2 linked regions of the Duganella zoogloeoides genome follow. The protein of the gene in region 1 interacts with the protein of each later gene in a pairwise test. Links are inferred from orthologs where the notes say so. Each region holds a gene or a part of one and is shown on either strand. Other genes may lie near its edges.

Evidence for each region. Proteins that work in one complex are often made in the same cells at the same time.
Region 2: the proteins of SR858_RS21840 (region 1) and mtgA interact in binary tests that used the Escherichia coli proteins (3 or more experiments, as listed by UniProt). The link is inferred for Duganella zoogloeoides from one-to-one orthologs.

Annotation. Positions count from the first base shown.
Region 1 is NZ_CP140152.1:4,952,969-4,955,968, forward strand. It holds SR858_RS21840 (peptidoglycan D,D-transpeptidase FtsI family protein), read right to left. Parts: upstream 2,389-3,000; coding sequence 613-2,388; downstream 1-612. Other genes in the region: SR858_RS21835 (UDP-N-acetylmuramoyl-L-alanyl-D-glutamate--2,6-diaminopimelate ligase), read right to left, coding at 1-616; ftsL (cell division protein FtsL), read right to left, coding at 2,385-2,660; rsmH (16S rRNA (cytosine(1402)-N(4))-methyltransferase RsmH), read right to left, coding at 2,657-3,000. UniProt on the Escherichia coli protein: Essential cell division protein that catalyzes cross-linking of the peptidoglycan cell wall at the division septum. Required for localization of FtsN.
Region 2 is NZ_CP140152.1:5,059,169-5,065,128, reverse strand. What follows is about bases 1,528-4,497. They hold mtgA (monofunctional biosynthetic peptidoglycan transglycosylase), read left to right. Parts: upstream 1,528-2,631; coding sequence 2,632-3,363; downstream 3,364-4,497. Other genes in these bases: SR858_RS22355 (methyl-accepting chemotaxis protein), read right to left, coding at 4,426-4,497; corA (magnesium/cobalt transporter CorA), read left to right, coding at 3,453-4,418; aroE (shikimate dehydrogenase), read left to right, coding at 1,796-2,635; SR858_RS22375 (energy transducer TonB), read left to right, coding at 1,528-1,793. In the rest of the region: SR858_RS22380 (hypothetical protein), read left to right, coding at 1-800; more of SR858_RS22375, read left to right, coding at 906-1,527; more of SR858_RS22355, read right to left, coding at 4,498-5,960. UniProt on the Escherichia coli protein: Peptidoglycan polymerase that catalyzes glycan chain elongation from lipid-linked precursors. May play a role in peptidoglycan assembly during cell division in collaboration with other cell division proteins.

The DNA.
Region 1 (3,000 bases):
TGGTAAACACGGCCACATCGAAATGCATGCCGGCCACGCGGTGCTGATCGAGGCCGATCGACGACACTTCGATGGCCAGCGATTTGGCGCCCTGCTCGCGCAGGCCGGCCAGGGTGCGCGCCAGCAGCACGGCGTCGGGCGTGGTGTAGCCGGTAACGTCGTAATCGACTTCGCCGCGGGCGCGGAATACGCCCACGCCCAGCGTGCCGACCACGGCAGCGAGTTCGCCACTGCGCGCCAGGGCCTGCCCCAGCCAGACGGCGCTCGAAGTCTTGCCGTTGGTGCCGGTCACGCCAACCGTAAACATGGCGCTGTCAGGCTGTGCGTAGTAGGCGTGGGCGATCGGGCCCGCGTGTTGTTTGAGATCGGCCACGCCGATGCTGGCGACACTGGCGCTGTCGGGCAGAGCACCGCCAGCGGCGTCGAACACCACCAGCGCGGCGCCGTTGGCCACCGCGCTGTCGATAAAGGCGCGGCCTTCGGCAAAAGCGAAAAACACGTCGCCCGGTTCCACGCGGCGCGAGTCCGAGGTCAGGCGGGCGCCAGGCGCCAGCTTGCGGATCGCGTCGGCGATGGCGGGTATTCCGGCCAACGGGTCGAAGTTTAAAGTCGTCACATGTTCCCCTGTGCTGCGGATTCAGGAATGATGATATGGGTCAGGTCGGAGTCCGGCGCCACGTTCTTGGCGCGCAGCGCCTGCGCGGCCAGTGCGGAAAACACCGGGCCGGCGACGTCACCGCCGTATTTGAGAGGGCCGCTCGGCTCGTCGATCATGACGGCAATGATGAAGCGCGGGTCCGACATCGGCGCCATGCCGACGAAGTTGCCGATGTACTTGGTGTGCGAGTAGCGGCCACCGATGAATTTTTGCGCGGTACCGGTCTTGCCGCCCACGCGGTAGCCGGGCACTTGCGCCTTGACGGCGGAGCCGCCCGGCAGCGTGACCATTTCCAGCATCTCGCGCATTTCGGCGGCGGTCTTGGGACTGATCACCTGGGTGCCGTGCGGTGCTTCGTGCACCTTCTGGAACGACAGCGGAATGATGTCGCCATCGCGCGCCAGCACCAGGTAGGCGCGCGCCAGCTGGATCAGCGACACCGACATGCCCTGGCCAAAGCTCATGTTGGCGTGTTCGATCGGACGCCACGATTTGTACGGGCGCACGCGGCCGGCCACGGCGCCGGGGAAGCCCCACTTGGGTGGCTGGCCGAAACCGAGCTTGGTGAACATTTCCCACAGGTCTTGCGCCGGCATCGCCATGGCGATCTTGGTGGTGCCGATGTTGGACGACTTCTGGATCACGGTCTGGACGTCGATCACGTGGTGCGGCGAGGTATCGTGGATGACGCGGTCGGCGATCACCATGGCGCCGTTGCCGGTGTCGATCATGGTGTGCGGCGTGACCTTTTTGGCGTCGAGCGCCATCACCACCGGGAACGGCTTCATCGACGATCCCGGCTCGAAGGTATCGGTCATCACGCGGTTGCGCAGCTGCTCGCCGGTGAGCTTGGAGCGGTCGTTCGGGTTATAGGTCGGATAGTTGGCCAGCGCCAGCACTTCGCCCGTGTGCACATCGAGCACCACGGCAGCGCCGGCCTTGGCCTTGAATTTTTCCACTGCGTCTTTCACCTGGGTGAAGGCGATGTACTGGATCTTGCTGTCGATCGAGAGCGTGAGATCCTTGCCGTCGTGCGGTTCACGCACCGAACCGATATCTTCGACGATGTGGCCCAGGCGGTCGCGGATCACGCGGCGCGTGCCGGGCTGGCCGACCAGGCTTTTTTGCTGGGCCAGTTCCATCGATTCCTGGCCCACGTCCTCCAGGTTGGTGAAGCCCACCACGTGGGTGGTCACTTCGCCCTGCGGGTAGAAGCGCTTGTATTCTTTTTCCGAGCCGATGCCGGTGATCTTGAGCTTGGCGATCTTGTCGGCCACGTCCAGCTCGACCTGGCGCTTGAGGTACACGAAGCTGCGGTCGGAGTCGAGCTTCTTCTGCAGTTCGGCATTGGTCATGCCCAGCAGCGTGGCCAATTCCTTGAGCTGGTCGGCCGGTGCGTTCTGCACGTCGTCCGGGTTGGCCCAGATCCCCTTGACCGGCACCGACGACGCCAGCACCTGGCCATCGCGGTCGGTGATCTTGCCGCGCGTGGCGGGCAGCACCAGGGTGCGGGCATAGCGGGCTTCGCCCTGCTTTTGCAGGAACTGGGTGGACATGCCCTGCAACCACATGGCGCGGCCGGCCAGCGCGGCAAACGCGAAGAACAACACGAACAGCACGACGCGCGAACGCCATACCGGCAGGCTCACCGCCAGTACCGGGTTCTTCGAGAACGGCACGCCCTTGGAGCGGGCGACCCGTGCGTTGTTCTGGTTGCCGCCGCGGCTCATTTCGATGCCTCGGGGGTCAGGTACTGCGTGCGCGCGGCGGTCAGCGCGGTCATGCCCAGGTCGCGGCGGGCGATTTCCTCGATGCGCGCGTGCTTGCCCAGGGTGGACTGGTCGAGCTGGAGCTGCGACCATTCGATGTCGAGCTGGCGCGCCTGCGACTGCGAGCGTTCCAGCTCGATGAACAGGTGGCGCGCCTGGTACTGGGCGTTGACCAGCGACAGGCCGCAGCCCACCAGCAAGGCGGACAGCACGATGTTGATCTTGCCGCTCACGCCGCGTCCTCGGGGAAAGGCAGGCGGCGCGCCACGCGCATTACCGCCGAGCGGGCGCGCGGGTTGGCGTCCACTTCGGCGTCGGACGGCTTGAGCTTGGCCAGCAGCTTGATCTCGGGCTGCGGCAGGTCCACGGCGCGGATCGGCAGGCGGCGGTCGGGCTGTTCGACATTGGCGCGGGCAGCAAAGAAGCGCTTGACCATGCGGTCTTCCAGCGAATGGAAGCTGATGATGGCCATGATGCCGCCCGGGGCCAGGCTGTCGTACGCCTGGTTCAGACCGATTTCGAGGTCTTCAAGCTCTTTATTGATGAAAATCCGGATAGCCTGAAAGGTGCGAG
Region 2 (5,960 bases), 110 kb from region 1 along the record:
TGCAGGCCACGGGCGTGTTGCGGCCGGCGCAGGTGTTTCCCATCCATGCACCGGAACACGCCATGCTGTCCGCCCTGCCGCTGGGCGAGGGCGCCAGGGTGCGCGCCGGCGACGTCATGCTGCAATTTGCCGTGGCGGAAAACGCCAGCCAGCGCCAGGGGCTGGCCGCGCAGATCGAGAGCCTGCGCTGGCGCACCGAAGGCGCCGGTTTCGACGCCGAGCAGCGTGCCCAGAGCATGGTGCTGCGCGAACAGCTGGCCAGCGCCGAGGCCAAGCTGGCGCTGCTGGAAGAAGAAGCCGCGCGCTACCGCCCGGTGGCGCCGTTCGCCGGCACCCTGCGCGATATCGACGGTGCGCTGGCGCCTGGCGTGTGGGTGGGCAAGAACGAACGGGTGGCGGTGCTGGTGGGCGATCAGGGCGAGGAAGCAAGCACTTACCTCGACGAAGACACGGTGCGCCGCGTGGCCGTGGGCGACAGCGCGCGCTTTTACCCGGACGGCCTCGAAGGGCCGTTCGTGCGGCTGCAAGTGAGCGGCATCGACCAGGACGCCACCCACATGCTGCCGAGCGGCATGTGGTCGGCCCAGCACGGCGGCTCGGTGACGGCGCATGAAAAGCAGGGCCACTGGTTCCCGGAAAAAGCCGTGTACCGGGTCACCTTCAAGGTCACCGATCCAGCTGGCGCGCTGGCCGGGCGCAACTGGCGCGGCAAGGTCGTGATTGCCGCCGACTGGGAGGCGCCCGGTACCCGCCTGCTGCGCGGCGTGGCGGCGTTGATGTGGCGCGAAGCGGGCTTTTAAGGGGAATTTGGCGCGGGTGTGCATGGCGCCCACAAAAACTGGGCGGTACGGCGCTGCTTTCACGTAAAATTCAGCATTTCCCGACGTCATGGACCTGCTGCCCGCGTGAAGTTCATACAACACAATCGTTTCCTGGCCATCGCGATCGCGGTGTCGCTGCTGGCGCATGCCGCGTTGCTGGCCCTGCGCTTTGTTGCGCCGCCGCCCACCCCGGTCAAACCCACCGATCCGGGCCTGGAAGTCATCCTGGTCAACGCCAAGCACAAGAACCCGCCGCTCAAGGCCGAGGCGCTGGCGCAGGCCAATCTCGATGGCGGCGGCACGGTGGACAAGGGCCGGTCCAAGTCGCCGCTGCCCGACATGCGCAAGATGGAAACCGGCGACAGCATCGTCGCCACCCAGCGCCGCATTGCCGCGCTGGAAGAGCAGCAGCGCAACCTGCTCAACCAGGTCAGGCGCAAGGACCCGTTTGCGGTACCGAAGGTGACCGAAGACACCAAGCCCGATCCGCTGGCCAGCGGCTCGGACCTGCTCGAATCGAGCAAGGCGATTGCCCGCCGCGCCGCCGAAATCAGCGAAACCATCGAAGACCAGAACAAGCGCCCGCGCAAGACGTTCCTGAGTCCCAGCACCCGGGGCGTGGGCTACGCCATGTATTACAAGACCCTGCAAAAGCGCATCGAGGACGTCGGTACGCTGAATTTCCCGCAAAAAAACGGCCGCAAGCTGTACGGCCAGCTGGTGCTGTCGATTCCCGTATTTCAGGATGGCACCATCTATGACAAGGAAGGCGGGATCGAAGTGACCACCAGCTCGAAGAACCCGGCGCTGGACCAGGCGGCAATCGATATCGTCCGGCGCGCCGCGCCGTTCGGCAAGTTCCCGGCCAATATGCGCTCGAGCGACCGCGACGACCTGTGGGTCATCGTCACCACCTTCAGATTCACCCGCGACGATAAACTGGAAGCCGACATGCTCGGCGGAGCAAAATAATCATGACAGCCACCCCGGCGCCAGCGGACCGCTACTGCGTGTTCGGCAATCCGATTGCCCATAGCAAATCCCCCGACATCCACGCCGCCTACGCGGCCCAGACCGGCCACGCCGTGCAGTACGAAAAACGGCTGGCGCCGGTGGACGGCTTTGCCGCCGCCGTGCACGCCTTTATCGCCGAGGGCGGCAAGGGCGCCAACGTTACCGTGCCGTTCAAGCTCGAAGCCGTCAAAGTGGCGAATGCCCTGACCATCCGCGCGCAGGCCGCCGGCGCCGTCAACACCCTGCACTTCACCGAAGACGGCATCATCGGCGACAACACCGATGGCGCCGGCCTGGTGGCCGATATCGTCGGTAACGCCGGCATGCAGATCGGTGGCCGCCGGGTGCTGCTGCTGGGCGCCGGTGGCGCCGCGCGCGGCGTGGTGTTGCCGATCCTCGAACACCGTCCCGCGCAGCTGGTCATCGCCAACCGCACCGTGGCCACGGCCCAGGCGCTGGCCGACCAGTTTGCCGCGCTGGGCGGAGACGGCGTGGTATCGGCCTGCGGCTACGCCGACCTCGATGCCGCGTTCGACCTGGTGATCAACGCCACGGCCGCCAGCCTCTCTGCGGAATTGCCGCCGGTGCCAGCCACCGTGTTTGCCCCGGGCGCACTGGCGCTGGACATGATGTATGGCAAGGAGCCGACCGTGTTCCTGCAATTTGCCGCCAGCCATGGCGCGGCCGTGCGCGACGGCCTGGGCATGCTGGTGGAGCAGGCGGCCGAGGCGTTTGCCGTGTGGCGCGGCGTCCATCCCGACACCGCGCCGGTGTTGCAGTCGCTGCGTGCGCAGCTATGAAGGCGGCCAAAAAATCGCCCAGGCCTGCTGCGGCACGCGGCCGGTTCGGCTGGGTCAAGTGGGTGTTCATCGTGCCGGTGGTGCTGGTACTGGTGGTGCAGGTATATTTCTTCCTGCAAATCTGGTGGTGGGTCGATCACAACCCGGGCATGACCAGCTTCATGCGCGAGCAGGAATCGGTGCTGCAGGATAAAAATCCCAAGGCCGAAATCCGCCAGACCTGGGTGCCGTACAACCGCATCTCGAACAACCTCAAGCGCGCCATTATCGCCTCGGAAGACGCCAATTTTTCCGAGCACGAGGGTGTCGATTGGGAGGCCTTGCAAAAGGCCTACGAGAAAAACAACAAGAAACGCAAGGTGGTGGCGGGCGGCTCCACCATTACCCAGCAACTGGCCAAGAACCTGTTCCTGTCCGGCTCGCGCAGCTACGTGCGCAAGGGCCAGGAACTGGTGATCACGTACATGCTGGAAACCCTGATGGACAAGCGCCGCATCTTTGAAATTTATTTGAACGTGGTGGAGTTCGGCACCGGCACCTTTGGCGCGGAAGCGGCGTCGCGCCATTATTACCGCACCAGCGCAGCCAACCTCAGCGCCGGCCAGGCGGCCCGGCTGGCGGTAATGCTGCCCAATCCGCGCTACTACGACAAGCACCGCGATACCAGCTACCTGAACCGCCGTACGTCCACCATTCTGGCCCGCATGAACGCCGTAGAGGTGCCGTGAGATAAAATGCAGCCCAACCAACAGGGCAGGCTGGCTTAGCCAGTGCCTTTCCGAGTACACTTGCGCTGTTTCCAGAAGGCTCCCCTCCCATGATTAATGTTTTCGTTCTCCAGAATGGCCGGCTCAACCAGGTACCGATCGACACGCGCGAAGACCTGGTCAACGCCGAGCCGGTGTGGGTCGACCTGACCGACCCGACGGATGACGAGCGGCTATGGGTCAAGACCATTTATGGCGTGACCCTGCCGGGCGAAGATGAAGTCAAGGATATCGAAGCATCGGCGCGCTACTACGAAGCGGAAAACGGCGACCTGCACCTGCGCACCGACTTTCTGCTGGAAGAAGACGACGGCCCGTCGCGCGTGATCACGGTCGCGTTCATCCTGGCGCGCAAGATGCTGTTCTCGGTCCATACCGACGATTTGCCGGTGTTCCGCCTGGTGCGCATGCGCGCCCGTTCGCGGCCCGGCTCGATCGGCGATTACATGGACGTGCTGCTGGACCTGTACGCGACCGACGCCGAGTACTCGGCCGACGCGCTCGAAGGCATTTATCTGAGCCTGGAAGAAGTGAGCGGCCGCGTGTTGCAAAAACACTTCACCGATGATGACGCGGCTGCAGCGCTGAACTCGATCGCGCGCGAGGAAGACTTGAACGGCCGCATCCGCCGCAACATGATGGATACCCGCCGTGCAGTCAGTTTCCTGATGCGCGGACGCCTGCTCAACGCCGACCAGTTCGAGGAAGCGCGGCAGATTTTGCGCGACATCGAATCGCTGGACGGCCACACGTCGTTCCTGTTCGACAAGATCAACTTCCTGATGGACGCCACGGTCGGCTTCATCAACATCAACCAGAACAAGATCATCAAGATCTTCTCGGTGGCCAGCGTGGCCTTCCTGCCGCCGACCCTGATCGCCTCGATCTACGGCATGAACTTCAAGTGGCTGCCGGAACTGGAGTGGCAGGCCGGCTACCCGTTCGCGCTGGCCCTGATGGTCACCAGCGCGATCGCGCCGTTCTGGTACTTCCGCCGGCGGGGCTGGCTGAAGTAACCGGAACCTAGCCGCGCGCCAGGCGCAGGTTGGTGCTGCGCTGCGGTGCGCTGGGGCGCTGCGCTACCGAGCGCACGGTGGCGGTGTCGCTGTCCAGCTTGAACACTCCCACCACCTCGGTCAACGCCGACGCCTGCTGATCGAGCGCATGGGCGGCTGCCGAAGCTTCTTCCACCAGCGCCGAGTTCTGCTGGGTCATGCCGTCCATTTCGCCGATGGCGCCGTTCACCTGTTCGATACCGATGCTCTGCTCGGCGCTGGCCACGCTGATCTCGCTCATGATCTCGGTCACGCGCTTGACGCTGATAACCACCTCCTGCATGGTGATGCCGGCCTTGGACACCAGCTCGGTGCCGCTGCCCACTTTGGTGACGGAATCGTCGATCAGCGCCTTGATTTCCTTGGCGGCCGAGGCCGACCGCTGGGCCAGGTTGCGCACCTCGGTCGCCACCACGGCAAAGCCGCGCCCCTGCTCGCCGGCCCGGGCCGCTTCGACTGCCGCGTTCAGCGCCAGGATATTGGTCTGGAAGGCGATGCCGTCGATGACGGAAATGATGTCGACGATTTTTTTCGACGACTCGTTGATCGATTCCATGGTGTCGGTCACCTGCTGCATCACCACGCCGCCCTGTTCCGACACCGACGAAGCGGTCTGCGCCAGGGTGTTGGCCTGCTGGGCATTGCTGGCATTCTGGCGCACGGTGGAGGTCAGCTCTTCCATCGCGGTGGCCACTTTTTCCAGCGACGAGGCCTGGTGCGCGGTGCGGTTCGACATGTCTTCGTTGCCGGCGGCAATTTCGCTCGAGGCGGTGTCGATGGCGTGCGTCCCTTCGCGCACCTTGCCGACGATGGCGGCCAGGCTGTCGCGCATGCTCTTGATTTCATAGAGCAGGCTGCTCTGGTCGCCGGACTTGACGTTCACCTTCACGGCCAGGTCGCCATGGGCGATCTGGCTGGCCACCTTGGTGGCATAAGCCGGTTCGCCGCCCAACTGGCGCAGTAGCACGTGCTTGATGATCGCGGTAACTGCAATGCTGAGAATGAACGCGGTGACGGCCAGGGCGATGGTCCAGAAACGGGCGCTTTCGGCGCGCTGTTCCGACAAATCGCTCGCTGCCAGGGATTCCTTCTGGGCGGCGTCGAGCAGCACCGCCATGTCGGCCACGATCTGGCGCCGCAGCGGGCTGCACTCGTTGACCAGGAACTTGCCGTAAGCCTCCATCTCATCGGCCTCGCGGAACTTGCGCGGCTTGTTCAGTTCCTGGGCCATGGTCAGCAAGCCGGTGCGCACCTTGTCGAACTGGGCGTTGCCGGCAAAGGCAGGCGTCATTTTTTCCAGCGCTTTCAGGTAGATCGCCTTTTGCTCGTCGAGGATGGCCAGTTCCTTGGCTGCCTGCGCCTTGTCGTTGAAGATGAAGGCGTTGCGCGCAGCCAGGCCGGTTTGCGCCAGTGCTTCGCGCGTTTCCACCAGCGGATCGAGGTGTTCAGTGTTGATTTTGTCCTGCTGCTTGAAGGCATTGTTGATCGCTGTGACGCCAAAGA